DNA from 2 places in the Sphingomonas arabinosi genome. Region 2 is predicted to be linked to the other one. Evidence: riboswitches for the same ligand, from Rfam matches in the RefSeq annotation. Region 2 holds a riboswitch; the other holds the start of a gene.
The links. A riboswitch is a leader RNA that binds a small molecule or an ion and turns the genes downstream of it on or off. The one in region 2 is predicted to bind thiamine pyrophosphate.

Region 1: it holds a riboswitch for thiamine pyrophosphate, as region 2 does, so the genes downstream of both, thiC (phosphomethylpyrimidine synthase ThiC) here and U1708_RS06990 (TonB-dependent receptor) in region 2, are expected to answer to the same signal.

The regions. Positions count from the first base shown of each region.
Region 1 covers NZ_JAXOJN010000004.1:163,520-170,831, reverse strand. The annotation lists gene U1708_RS09125 (MipA/OmpV family protein) at 1-113, shown strand, start outside; gene U1708_RS09120 (ferritin-like domain-containing protein) at 563-1,582, shown strand; gene U1708_RS09115 (ferritin-like domain-containing protein) at 1,656-2,711, shown strand; gene U1708_RS09110 (outer membrane protein) at 2,790-3,671, shown strand; TPP riboswitch at 4,044-4,154, shown strand; gene thiC (phosphomethylpyrimidine synthase ThiC) at 4,194-6,116, shown strand; gene dinD (DNA damage-inducible protein D) at 6,149-7,042, opposite strand.
Region 2 covers NZ_JAXOJN010000003.1:294,878-302,189, reverse strand. The annotation lists gene U1708_RS07010 (deoxyribodipyrimidine photo-lyase) at 1-1,340, opposite strand, end outside; gene U1708_RS07005 (hypothetical protein) at 1,533-1,679, opposite strand; gene U1708_RS07000 (GNAT family N-acetyltransferase) at 1,762-2,163, opposite strand; gene U1708_RS06995 (hypothetical protein) at 2,339-2,674, shown strand; TPP riboswitch at 2,987-3,096, shown strand; gene U1708_RS06990 (TonB-dependent receptor) at 3,151-5,439, shown strand; gene U1708_RS06985 (phosphotransferase enzyme family protein) at 5,441-6,574, shown strand; gene pnuC (nicotinamide riboside transporter PnuC) at 6,571-7,128, shown strand; gene U1708_RS06975 (hypothetical protein) at 7,153-7,312, shown strand, end outside.

The DNA.
Region 1 (7,312 bases), on a different contig from region 2:
CAGGCGTGCTCTACGGCCGCATGCTCGGTAAGTACAAGGACAGCCCGATCGTCGCCGACGTCGGCGATGCCGACCAGTGGCTCGGCGCAGTAGGCCTGACCTACACCTTCTAATCCAAGCCCGGCCTGGCCGGTCCGGGGCAAACTAAGCCAAACCCCAGACCCATCGATCCTCCCCCGGAAGGGGGAGGATCGTAAGGTAAAGTCTCCGCGCATGGCGGCCCCAAGGCCTCCAACAGACGCAACCAAAAGTCCCTCCCCTTCAGGGGAGCGGTTGGGGTGGAGCAGATCCACGAGAACGCGATCCGTGCGGCAAAGGCCTACCCGACGCCGCCGCCCCACCACACCTCCCCGCACCCCCAAAAATATATTTCACACACCCTCGTTAATCCTGCGTCCATCTCCCCATGACGTCCGTTTCTCGCTTTGGACGGCAGGTTTCTGCCCGCAATAGAGCGCGTTACGAGCCGGGCCTTGGCGACAGGGTGTTGCTCTGATCGGTCCAGACTGTTCGATTGTTTCAATAACTCCGACGTCTGCAACAACAAGGGGAGGACCCTGATATGACCGAGAGCGTGCACCTGATCGAAGCCCTCGATGCGCGAGTGGAACGGCGCAGCGAACGACGTGAATTCTTCAAGACCGCGCTGGGCGCCGCTGCGATGACCGCAGCCGGTGCGACCGCAATGTCCCTGTCCACGTCGGCGTCGGCACAGACCATCACCGATGCGGACGTGCTGAACTTCGCGCTCAACCTCGAATATCTCGAGGCTCAGTTCTACTCCTACGCCGCCTATGGCACCGGCCTCGACAACAGCCTGCTCGGTGGCACTGGCACCCAGGGTGCTGTCCGCGGCGGTCGCCAGGTCAATTTCACCGACCCGATCGTGTCGCAATACGCCCGCGAGATCGCCCAGGACGAGATCGCGCACGTCAGGTTCCTCCGTACCGCGCTCGGCACCGCCGCCGTCGCGCAACCGGTGATCGACGTCAGCGTCTCGCCGACCAGCGCGTTCTCGCTTGCCGCCCAGGCTGCCGGCCTCGTTCCCGCCGGTACCGCGTTCGACCCGTACGCAACCGACGAAGCGTTCCTGCTCGGCGCGTTCATCTTCGAGGACGTCGGCGTGACCGCCTACAAGGGCGCCGCGCCGTTGCTGACCAGCAAGGCGTATCTCGAAGCCGCCGCCGGCCTGCTCGCGGTCGAGGCGTATCATGCCGCGATCGTCCGCACGACGCTGTACGGCAAGGGCATCGCGACCCCGTCGCTGCGCACCTCCGCCGATGCGATTTCACGGGCGCGCGACAGCCTCGACGGCGGTGGTGCCAACACGACGATCTTCGGTGCGAACGACATCGATCAGGGCATCTCGTCGTACAGCGCGACGCCGATCAACCTCGCCACCACGCAGGCCGCGGTGACCGTGTCGAACATCGTCCCGCTCGACAACAACGGCGTCGCGTACAGCCGCTCGGCCAGCCAGGTGCTCAACATCGTCTATCTCAACAGCGGTGCGGCATCGGCAGGCGGGTTCTACCCGAACGGCATGAACGGCAACATCAAGACGAGCACCGCGGCAGCCTGATCGATCGGCCGGATCACATCCGCCGATCGCATCCTCGCCCAACGCTCATCTTCGCTTTTCAGGGATTAACCCAATGACCGATCTCAATACCAAGCTGGAACTCTTCGACGCGATCGCCGGCCGTCGCAACGAACGTCGCAACTTCCTCCGTTTCGCCGGTGGATCCGCACTCGCGATCGGTGGCGCGACGTTGCTCTCGGCATGCGGCAGCGACGATTCCGATCTCGCGCCTGGACCTACCCCCACGCCGACGCCGGCCCCCGCCGCCACGCTCAACGATGCCGACATCCTGAACTTCGCGCTCAACCTCGAATATCTCGAAGCGCAGTTCTATGCGTTCGCGGCATTCGGCGTGGGCCTGAACGCCAGCCTGCTCACCGGCACCGGTACGCAGGGTGCGGTCACCGGCGGCGCGCAGGTTCCGTTCCAGGATACTGTCGTCCGTGAATATGCGCGTGAAATCGCGATCGACGAAGTCGCGCACGTCGCGTTCCTGCGCACCGCGCTCGGCACCGCCGCCGTCGCCCAGCCCGCGATCGACATCTCGGCCGGCACCGCTGCCGCTCCGGGTGCCTTCACGGCGGCCGCCCGCGCGGCCGGCGTCGTCGGTGCGACCGGCGTCTTCAACCCCTATGCCGACGACAACAGCTTCCTCCTCGGCGCGTATATCTTCGAGGACGTCGGCGTCTCGGCCTACAAGGGCGCAGCCGCGCTGATCGCCAACAAGACCTATCTCGAGGCGGCCGCCGGCATCCTCGCGGCAGAGGCGTATCACGCCGGCCTGATCCGCACGATCCTGTACCGCAAGGGTCTGCAGACGCCGAACCCGACCCCGTCGCTGATCACCGCCGCCAACCGGATCAGCGACGCGCGCGACAGCCTCGACGGCACCGTCACCAACAGCGCAACCGGCGTGATCGGCGACATCGACCAGGGCATCACCGGGACGGATCCGACGGTCTCGAACATCGTGCCGACCGACGCCAACGGTCTGGCCTACAGCCGGTCGGTCGCGCAGGTGCACAACATCGCCTACCTGACCAATACCGCAAGGATCGGCGGGGGCTTCTTCCCCAACGGGACCAACAACCGCACCGATTCACTTCGGACCAGCGGCGCCAACGCGTGATCGTCGTCACGGATTGAACAGAAACCTCGGAATCGCGGCGCATTCAGGAGCGCCGCGATCCTTGTTTGGGGAATGACCATGAAAAACCTAACGAAGCTCACCGCGCTCGCCGGCCTCGCCGTTGCGGGCCTTTCCGCCGTCCCGGCCCAGGCTCAGCTCATCTCGCAGGAAACCACCGCGGATCGTCCGTTTTCGGGCGTCTATATCGGTGCGGCCGGCGGTTACGACGTCCAGCCCAACGACGTCGGCTCGTCGATCCTGTTCGACCGCAACGGCGACGGCAATTTCAGCGACAGCGTCAACACGATCACCGGCGCCAACGCGTTCTCGCCGGGCTTCTGCAACGGCTCGGCCCGCACCGGTGCCGCTGCGTACGGCTGCCGCAACGATGACGACGGCTGGGCCTATTACGGCCGTGCAGGCTTCGACGTACAGCGCGGCAACATCGTCGTCGGCGTCGTCGGCGAATTCGGCAAGACCGAGATCACCGATAGCACCTCGGGCTTCTCGACCACGCCCGCCAGCTACACGATGGCGCGCAAGGTCGACTGGGAGGCCTCGGTCCGCGGTCGCGCCGGCTATGCCATCAACACCACGCTGTTCTACGGCACGTTCGGTGCGGGCTATGCCAAGATCGACAATCTGTTCTTCACCACCAACACCGCCAACGCGTTTTCGGCCAGCGGGTCGAAGAACCAGTGGGGCATCCTCGGCGGCGGCGGCATCGAGCAGAAGCTGACCAAGAACATCTCGATCGGCATGGAATACATGTTCCACCAATACCGCGACGACGACGCCCGCGTCCGCGTCACCGCCGGCACCACACTCGCCGGCAGCCCGGTCCTGCTCGCCAGCAATCCGTTCCTGATCGCACCCAACACCAGCGGCACCGACTTCCGCCGCAGCGACGACAAGATGCGCTGGCACAGCCTGCGCGGGACCGTTTCTTTCCGCTTTTAAGGCAAAGGGCGGCCCGCGCGATGGTGTAGGCCGCCCAATTCCCCGACCCAAGCGCCTTCCTCTCCTCCATTCGCCCTGAGCGAAGTCGAAGGGCAAGCCCCAAGCGCAGGTGCTTCGACTTCGCTCAGCACGAACGGGCAGGGGGCCGTCACGGCGTAGTCGACGGGCGGGATCGAGGCGCACCCGCTCGCCTCAACCCCGTTCCGCTCGCTCAGGTACCTCGCCCGCTCGACTCATGCCCTCTCCTCCGGTCGCCTCCTCTCCCGTTCGCCCTGAGCGAAGTCGAAGGGCAAGCCCCAAACGCAGGTGCCTCGCCCTCGCTCACCACGACCGCCAAATTTCCATTGCACCCCACCCCAAGCCGCCTATGCTCACCCCACCCCGGGGGAGCGCTTTATCCGCGCTTGAGAGGAAGGCAGGAGCCTTCGACCCGCTGAACCTGATCCGGTTGATACCGGCGGAGGGAGGGAGCGGTCGCCACAGAACCGCAATCCTTGCTCCGAGACCCTTAGGAGCAAGCGCATGGCCGATTTCGAAGCACGCACCCCAACAGCAGACATCGGCGTAACCACCGGCCCGATCCGAGGCTCGCGGAAAATCCACGTCGCGGTCCCCTCCAGCCCAGACGTCCGCGTCGCCATGCGCGAGATCGTCCTCGACCCGTCCTGCAGCGAGCCCCCGTTGCGCGTCTACGACACCAGCGGCCCCTACACCGACCCCCGCGCGCAAATCGACATCAACGCCGGCCTCCCCCAACTCCGCCGCGCCTGGATCGAAGCCAGAGGCGACGTAGAATCCTACGAAGCCCGAGAACTCCGCCCCGAAGACAACGGCCAACTCGGCCCCGACCGCTCCGGCGGCGTCCCCCAGTTCCCCGCCACCATCAAGCGCCCCCTCCGCGCCAAACCCGGCGCCAACGTCAGCCAGATGCACTACGCCCGCCGAGGCATCATCACCCCCGAAATGGAATACGTCGCCACCCGGGAAAACCTCGGCCGCGCCATGCTCAAAGACTACGTTCGAGACGGTGAATCCTTCGGCGCCAGCATCCCCGACTTCGTAACCCCCGAATTCGTCCGCGACGAGATCGCCCGCGGCCGCGCGATCATTCCCAACAACATCAACCACCCCGAATCCGAACCGATGGCGATCGGCCGCAACTTCCTCGTCAAGATCAACGCCAACATCGGCAACAGCGCGGTCGCCAGCAACGTCGCCGCCGAAGTCGACAAGCTCGTCTGGTCGATCCGCTGGGGCGCGGACACGGTGATGGACCTCAGCACCGGCCGCAACATCCACGACACCCGCGAATGGATCCTGCGCAACTCACCCGTCCCGATCGGCACCGTCCCCATCTACCAGGCGCTCGAAAAGGTCGGCGGCGTCGCCGAGGACCTGACGTGGGAGATCTTCCGCGACACGCTCATCGAGCAGGCCGAGCAGGGCGTCGATTACTTCACGATCCACGCCGGCGTCCGCCTCGCCTACATCCCGATGACCGCGAAACGCGTCACCGGCATCGTCTCGCGCGGCGGCTCGATCATGGCGAAATGGTGCCTCAGCCACCACAAGGAGAGCTTCCTCTACGAGCGCTTCGACGAGATTACCGAGATCATGAAGGCGTACGACATCGCATACAGCCTCGGCGACGGCCTGCGCCCCGGCAGCATCGCCGACGCCAACGACGAAGCGCAGTTCAGCGAACTCTACACGCTCGGCGAACTCACCCACCGCGCCTGGAAGAGCGACGTCCAGGTCATGATCGAAGGCCCCGGCCACGTCCCGATGCACAAGATCAAGGAGAACATGGACAAGCAACTCGAGGTCTGCGGCGAAGCCCCCTTCTACACGCTGGGGCCCCTGACGACGGACATAGCCCCCGGCTACGACCACATCACCAGCGGCATCGGCGCCGCGATGATCGGCTGGTACGGCACCGCGATGCTCTGCTACGTCACGCCCAAGGAGCATCTAGGCCTCCCCGACCGCGACGACGTAAAGGTCGGCGTAGTAACCTACAAACTAGCCGCCCACGCCGCCGACCTCGCCAAAGGCCACCCTGCCGCGCAAATGCGCGACGACGCCCTCAGCCGCGCAAGGTTCGAATTCCGCTGGAGAGACCAGTTCAACCTCTCCCTCGACCCCGACACCGCCGAGCAATACCACGACCAGACCCTCCCCGCAGAAGGCGCCAAGACCGCCCATTTCTGCTCGATGTGCGGCCCCAAATTCTGCTCGATGAAGATCACCCAAGAGGTGAGGGACTTCGCGGCGAAGCAGAACAGCCCGGCAGACACGTTCCTAGCGGCAGACGTCGATCAAACCGACACCAACCGAGCGATCTTCGCCAAGGGCAGCCACGCCGACGCCGAAAAAGGAATGGCCAACATGAGCGAGAAATTCCGCGAAAGAGGCAGCGAAATCTACCTGCCGGCAGCGGGGTAGACCTCCGATACGCCGGCTGCTCTACTTTCGCGTTACGATTTATTATCGTGTTCCAGCTTAGATGGGCCAAGCAACCCGGTTGCTTCAGGTCCTTCGAGTGCGACACGCGGTTGCGCCATCTTAACTCGCTTTTCCACATGCTTAATATGTTCGTCGGCGGGAATATGCTCGGGCATGGTTCCCCCGATCTTTGTGATCGCAGCCCGCACTTCACGTCCCACACTGTGATGGGCGTCAATAGCACGTTGCTCGCCTCGAATGCCCTCGCGGGCTAGCTTGTCACGGGTCTGGGTCATACGGAACTGATTAGCAGCCAGCTCTGTCGAATTCATACGGTCCATAAGATTATCACGTGACGGCACACCCTTCGCTGTCTTGATAGCCTCGACACCACGGCCATCATACATTCCCCGGTATCCAGCATCATGGAAGATGCCAAAACGGCGGTCGGCGACACCGGCACCGCGAGCGGCACCCGACAGGTTCTTAAATTCTTCGCTGATTTGCTTACGCATTTCCAGCCGTTCTACGTCGGCGGTATGGTTATCAGACAGCTCTTGACGCCGCGTCTGGACAGCAAAATACTTTTGTGCTTGTGCAATTGCCGGCTTTCGAGGGTCACCGTTCTGCGCAATCAGATAACAGGCAAAGCGAGAGAGGTGATAATCATCGACGACTTGAACCGCGCCTTTGCCCCCAGATATCGGTTTGCTGGCCGCGGAAAAGTGATGATCACACGTGTTTCCGGATTGCTCACATGAGCTCATGCCACGGCGAATGGCATCTTCAAATCGTCGCCACTGACTATAGCCGAGGAGCGGTTGCAAATCACGAGCACTCCAAAATTCCGCTCCATGATCATTGTACAGCTTCTCGCCCTCAAATGCGGAAATTCCGGCTAAAGCAGGCGCAAGATCATCTGACATTAATCAATTCCCGAATGCGTAAGTCAGTATGGTAACCAACTATCTTGATCCGCTCAACTTCGATCCTGTTTGGTGCTCGATCGGTTTGCCGGAGCCGGCAAACCGATCGACGAGCTTGATTATGGGGTTCTGCGCATCGCGGCTGCCCGTCACGCGGCATACCATGCGGTACTTATGACTGCTCCTGCGACCACCCCCCCGACAAAAGGCGGCCTTAAAATTCGAATTTGCCGATACTCTTGAAGGGATGACGCGGGCGTTCCTCGATCA
Region 2 (7,312 bases):
GGCAGTTCGCCCGAGAGGTAAAGTCCGGACGGGAGGCTCGACGGCAGCGTCGGTTCGGGCGCGGTACGCGTCGCGGCGCCGCGAAGCCACTCGGGGCCACCGTCGCGGTGTCGCGTGGATCCATCCGACCGCGTCGGCACCTTGCCATAGATCGGCGGACCATCCCGGCCGGGTGACCCTGCACCGAACGACGCAGCGATGTTGCCGTATGTCGATGGATCGCGTCCGTCGAGACTGAGCCGGTCGTTCAGGTAACAGGCGGTCGCCCACGCGGTCTCCGGATCGGGGGTCAGCGCGATGATCCGCTTGGCCCAGTACATGCGCAGGTTGTTGTGCATCCAGCCATCGGCAAGGAACTGGCGCTGGCACGCGTTCCAGGTCTCGTCCCGCGTGGTCCCGTTGAGCAAGTCGGCGAGCGTTTCCACCTCGGGACGCGGATCGGTGGCATGCGCAGCGAGCGTTTCGCGCGCCCATTCCGAGACCCGGTCGTAGCGCTCGGGCGAGGGGAGCGCGCGGGCCTGATAATGAAACCACTCGCGCCAGGTCAGGAGTTCGTCGGCGAATTTGGCTTTGGCCGCTATCGGCGCATCGGCGGCGTCTACGGTGGCCATGACCTCGCGCGGACCGATCACGCCGAAGTGCAGATAAGGCGAGAACATGCTGGCACCGACCGGTTTGGTCGCGTCGTTGCGGGTCGTCGCATAGGTCCGCAGCACGATGTCCATCAGCCGTTCGAGCTTCGTCAGCGCGCCGTCGCGGCCCGCTGGAAAGTCGGGGCTGAGCGCGAGCGAATGGTCGATTGCCGCGCTCTCGACGAGGCTGTCCAGGTCGGCATCGCTACAGGATTCGAGTCGATCGGACGTGAAGGGCAGGGGGCCGTCATACGCGGCGACGGCGGCGGGGAGATCGGCGATCGCCAACCAGTCCGCGCGTACCGCCTCGTGTTTGCGCCGGAACGCGGTGGTCGAACCGATCCCGTCCCCCAGCAGCGCGGGCGGTACTACGCATGCGGCGTTGACCGCGAACATCGCGACTTCGGTACGGGCGGCGACGCGGTCCGGCTGCCAGCGCGCGACGAAGGTCGGTTGGTCCTCGACGAACACCGCGGCGCTGTCGGCTGCCAGACGATAGACCAGGCCCTTCTCGCGGGCGTCGGCGCGGTCGACATGCTGGACGCAGGCAAGGCCGCGCTGGCGACAATCCAGCGCCAGGTCGCGGCTCGCACCCAGAATGAACCGGTGAAGGCGGTCCGACGCATAGGGGTAATCCTCGCGCAGCCCGTGATAGACGAGGACCGGCAGGCCGAGATCGTTGCCGAGGCGGATCGACGCGTCGATCACCGGATTGTCCCGCGCCCGCAGCGCCTGTTGCAGCCAGCAGAGGACGTACCGCCCGCCCGCTCGGATTTCAGCCGCGTTCGTTCTCCGGACGCGAGGGGCTTCCGACCATGTGTCCAGCGATCGTGTGTTCAGGGGTTGCGGAAATTGCGTTACCATTGCCACCCAACACTCGGGACAGCAGGGCGATCCCTTTTATGAAGGAGCGTGGCTGGCCATCGCGTCGAGCGCCTCGGAGATCAATGCGGCGACGACCGTCTGGCCAAGCGCATCGGCCTCCACCAGAGCATCCTCGAGATGCTCGCGAAGCCGCTGATCGGGATTGAGCATCCGTTGGGGCATGTCTGAGATGTATCATCGGCAACGTTTGACGACATGAATGGATGTCGCGTTTTACCCCGAAAAAGCCACGGACTGTCGTGATTCAGAGGTCCCGGTAATAGAAGATCTCAGCCTCGTCGCTGGGACGCAATCCCATGATCTTTCCGGCCGGCTGCCAGTTCGTCAGTGTCAGCAGACCGACCGCCGCGACATTGTCGGCGCCGGTCGAAATGAAAATTCTACCGTCCAAAACCGAATGCAGCGCGGCGATGAGCGATTGGGCGATGCCGTGGCGGCGATAGTCGGGATCGACGACCAGCTTGTTCACGTAATCCTTGCCGATGCATCCGCCGGTCTGCCACGCGACATAGCCGGCGATGACGCCGTCCACTTCGGCCACCAGCATCCGGCGGTCGACGATCTCCACGATCCGGTCTCCGGGGAAGGAATCGAACGCCATCAACCGGGACAGGTCATAGGGCTCGGCGGCTCGGATCGCGGTCATGGTCTCTCCTTGCTGCAACCGATCGCTGGATCAAGGTCGGCAGCTCGAAGGGCAGAACGGCCACTCCGGCCGGAAGTCGCACGAGTTGCTGTAGATCATACAAATTCCCGGTCGGGCGCCTCTACCGTGCGCGAACGAGTTGCCTCGACGCAGTCCGCGCGGATAAGCTGCCGTCATGGAAAACACCGCACCGCAACTCGACCTGTTCACCCGCCTCGAAATCGCGATCGAGGAACGCAACGAAGCCGCCGAAGCCTTCGACGTCTTCAAGCAGGACGCCGTGATGGCCCACGCTCCGGCCGCTGGCGAAGAGCCGGCCGTGACGAGCGAGGACGCCGCCGATGCCGCCGCGGGCGAGGTCGACGACTTCAACGCGGAGGTGAACGGGCTGCTCCAGGACGCAACGGACGCGGAGCTTGCGGCCGCGTACGAACAGTCCGGCGGCGAGGTCGGCAACCCGGTCGCCGAGGCGCTGTTGGGCGAGATCAAGCGCCGCGAAGGTCGCGCCTGACCGCATCGAACGTCGCTCCACCAGCGCTGAATCCACCAGCGCTGAATCCAAATCCCGCACCGCAACGTATCTGTGACATCGCTGCGGCGTCGGCGTTCCCTCGCCGACCCCGGCGGTGCTCGTCGATCGAGCTGCCGAGGCGGTCGGCCTACCTTGTTTTCACAGCATGTTTTCCGGGTAGGCCGGCCGCTGCGCGCCGTTCTTCGCGCCGTTCTCCGCGGGGCGTCTAGAGGCCCCCAAGTGCGCGTATCGAGGCAACCAGCCAGATCAATGCGATAGCGCTTTCCACCGCTCGCCCGACCGCCTAAGCCGCGCGCATCCCCGGGGGGCCGCTCATGCGCGGCTGAGAGGTGGGCAGCAGCCCATGACCCGCTGAACCTGATCCGGCTTATACCGGCGTAGGGAGGGTCTGCGGCTGGCCCGTCGTCCCTCCGATTGGAGTGGACGTGACGTTTTTCAGTGCTGGTTTTCGTATAATGTCCGCCGGGCGCGAGCGCAGGCTGTTCGGCCTGGTCGCAGCGACCTTGGCCGCATCGTCGGCAAGTGCGCAGGTGGCCGACCCGGTCGAACCCGCAGAAATCCGCGTGGTCGGCAAGCAGGATCCAGCCGGCTTGCTCCCGGACCAGAAGGTCCCGCGCGCGCAAAGTGCGATTTCCGCCGACTTCATCGTCAAGCAGGCACCGACGCTCAACGCGTTCCAGCTCGTCACGCTGCTCCCCGGTGCGAACGTCGCATCGAGCGACCCGTACGGCCTCTCGACCAGCTCCAGCCTGACGCTGCGCGGTCTCGGCCAGGACGAGATCGGCGTGCTGATGGAGGGCGCACCGCAGAACGACATCGGCTATTATTACGCCTACCCGTCACAGTTCGCCGACCCCGAGAACCTCAAGCGCATCTCGCTCGCCCAAGGGTCGGTCGATATCGACTCCCCGACGCTCGGGGGGGCAGGCGGGCTGTTGTCGCTCGCGCTCGACGATCCGAAGACACGTCCCGGCGCGCTGGTCGACCTGTCGCTCGGCAGCTACGCGGCCCGGCGTGCGTTCGTCCGGATCGATAGCGGGACGATCGGCAATACCGGGTTGAAGGCCTTCCTGTCCTATTCGAACACGCGCGCGGACAATTGGCGGGGGGCGGGCTACGACACGCGCCAGCATATCGACGCCAAGATCCTGGGCGAATGGGGCGCCGGCAACCGCGCCAGCCTCGCGCTGTCGTACAACGACGCGAACTCGTCGAGCTACCCGAGCCCGACGCTCGCCGAGTGGAACGCGCAGGGCCGCGGCTTCAATTTCGACGAGCGCTACACGGCGGGGAACACCAACTACTGGCGCCTGTACCGCGCGCCGTTCCGCAACCTCTACGCCTCCGCGCCGGTCCATCTGGCGCTGACCGATCGGCTTGCACTCGACACCACCACCTATCTCCAGTTCGGCTACGGCAACTCGCCCTACGGCACGCAGCTGACCACCGAAGGAAACTTCCTCGGCACCGAAGAACTGGCCCAGCCGATCGCGCTGCCCGGCGCGGTCGACGGCGTTGCGACCGTGCTCGGCAATTACACCGGCGACCAGATGCGGACCGGCAACGTCAGCAAGCTCACCTTCAAGACGGGCATGCACACGCTCACCGCCGGGCTGTGGTTCGACTACGGCACCGATCGCGTCACGCAATCCTACACGTCGATCGACGGCGAGGGGCAGCCGGTCGACCGCTGGGGCTACCGCGCAAAGGCGATCCGTACCGCCGATGGCCGCCTGCTCGCCTATGAGAATCAGCGCACAGTCACCGTGACGAAGGGCTTCTTCCTCGCCGACAGCATCGCGCTGACGCCGCGGCTGACGATCGATGCCGGGCTCAAGGGCGTGAACGTGCTGCGCAACGGCCGCACCTATTTGCCTGGACCGCAGGACAAGGTCCGCAACGACAGTTTCGCCGCATTGCCGCGCGCCGCGATCCACTACCGGCTCGACGATCGCCAGCAACTGTTCGCCAACATCACCACCAACTTCCGCACGCCCAACGAATTCACGCTCTACAACAGCTATTACGGTGGCGAAGTCGTCGTACGGGGCACCGACGCGCTCAAGAACGAATATTCGGTCTCGCAGGAGATCGGCTATCGCTTCATCGGCGAGCAGCTTTCCGCCTCGGTGACGGGCTTCCACTACAAGTTCCGCAACCGACAGCTCGCCACCGTGCTCGACCAGGGCGGCGCGCAGGTGAACGCCACGATCAACGCCGGTGGCCAATCCTCGTACGGCGTCGATGCGGAGATCGACTACCGCCCGGTCGCCGGGGTCAGCCTGTACCTCTCGGGCGAATATCTGCGCGCGCGGATCGACGACGACCTGCCGGTCGGCGCGGACTTCCTGCCGACCCGCGGCAAGCATGCGGTATCCAGCCCGACCGTCCAGTTCGGCGCCGGCGGGATCTATGATGACGGCCGGTTCTTCGGCAGCGTCGCGTCGAAATATATCGGCCGGCAATATGCGAGCTTCATGAACGATGAGCGCATCAAGGGCTATGCGACGCTCGATCTGTCGGTCGGCATGCACCTCGCCGACTGGCTCGACGGCAAGCGCACCGACCTGCGCGTCAACGCGATCAACGTCACCGATCCGCACGTCCTCGCCGGCGTCCAGTCGGTCAGCACCAACGCACAGGACACGATCGGCCGCAACGGGACCGTCATCGCAGGCTCGCCGCCCGCCTATTATGTTGGCAGCGGCGCAGCGGTCATGGCGACGATTTCTCGGGCGTTCTGAGGTGGCGTCGCAGCCGAAACATCTCGTCCACGGCATGGGCACCGCGATGGAGGCGCCGACCTGGCCCGCCATCGCTGCGGACGAGGCCAAGGCCGTGCTCGAGCATTTTCCGGCGGCGGGGCGGATGACCGGGCTGCACTGGCATTCCCCGCGACCCTTCTCCGCCGCCACGCTGGTGCACACAACAAACGGCGCGTTCCTGTTGAAGCGCCACCATCACCTTGTCCGCACGGTCGAAGGGTCAGCCGAGGAACACGGATTCATCGCGCACCTCGCCGGCGCAGGCGTGTCGGTGCCCGAGGTGATGACGACCGATGAGGGTGTGACCGCCGTCGCGATCGGTCCGTGGTCGTACGAACTGCACCGTCAGGCTGCGGGCGAGGATCTGTACCGCGACCGGCTGTCGTGGACGGCGTTCCTGTCGCTCGACCATGCCCATGCCGCCGGCGTGGCGCTGGCGAAACTGCACGTCGCGGCGCGCGGGTTCGATGCGCCTGCGCGGCGGCAGCAACCCCTGGTCTCGAGTTTCGCGATACTCCCTGCCGCCGATCCCCTGACGGCGGCGAGCGCATACGTCGCCGCCCGCCCGGCGCTCGCGGCGTTCCTCGCGGATCGGCCGTGGCATGCGCAACTCGCCCGACTGTTCGGGCAAGCCGATAGCGACCTGTCGTCGCTCCTCGCAGACCAAGCGCCGTTGTGGACGCATAACGACTGGCACCCGTCCAACCTGCTGTGGACGCGAGAGGGCGCAGTGCGGACCGTGTTCGACTTCGGCTTGGCGGATCGCACGAGTGCCGTTCACGATATCGCGACGGCGATCGAGCGGACGGCGGTGCGCTGGCTGGATCTGGGGCAGGGGGCGGACGATGCGATCGCCGATCCCCAGACGGCGCTGGCGCTGGTGGCAGGCTATGCCACCGTCCTGCCGCTGAGCCGTGCGGAGATTGCCGCGATCGTGTCCCTGTTGCCGCTGGTCCATGTCGAATTCGCGCTGTCGGAGGCCGATTACTTTACCGCCGTCGTGGCGGATACCGCGTCCGCCGCCATGGCCTGGGACGGGTATCTGATCGACCATGCCGCGTGGTTCTTCTCGTCTCCGGGCCAGGATTTCCTGCGTCGGATCGCGCGGTCATGACACCGTTCGAGATCGTCGCCGTCGTCGTCAGTTTTGCCGGGATATGGCTAACCGCCAAGCGCAACATGCTGTGCTGGCCGGTCAATTTCGTCGCGTGTGCGCTCTATTTCAAGCTGTTCCTCGACGTGCGGTTGTACGCGGACATGGTGCTTCAGGCGTTCTTCGCGATCGCCATCGTCTATGGCTGGCTGGCCTGGGCGCGGGGCAAGGACGATAGCGGCGATGTCGTCGTCGAGCCCTTGCGGCCATCACGCGCGCTCGCCGGTCTCGGCGTGGGGGCGGTCGGGGCGTTCGCGATCGGCTGGTTCATGAGCCACTATACCGACGCTGCCTTGCCATGGGCCGACGCGACGCTCAGCAGTTTCAGCCTCGTCGCGCAATATTGGGTCGCGCGGCGTCATGCGGCGAACTGGTTGCTGTGGATCGTGGTCGACGTCCTGTACGTCGGGATGTTCGCGTACAAGGGACTGGTGCTCACCGCCGGTCTTTACGCGGCGATGGTCGTGCTGGCCGTGATCGGATATCGGCGCTGGCAGGCGCGCACTGCCGGCTAGCGCGCGCGAAACGGAGAGCGAGCGTTGGCGGAAACGGCAAAGGCAGAGACAAAGGACTGGGACGGCGACGCGGTCCGCAAATGGCTCGACGCGCGCATCGTCGCCGCACGATCCGAGCAGGTCGTCGCCGAACGCGGTGGTCGGGAACTACAGGATGACTGCGACAAGGCCTCCGCCGAGGAGA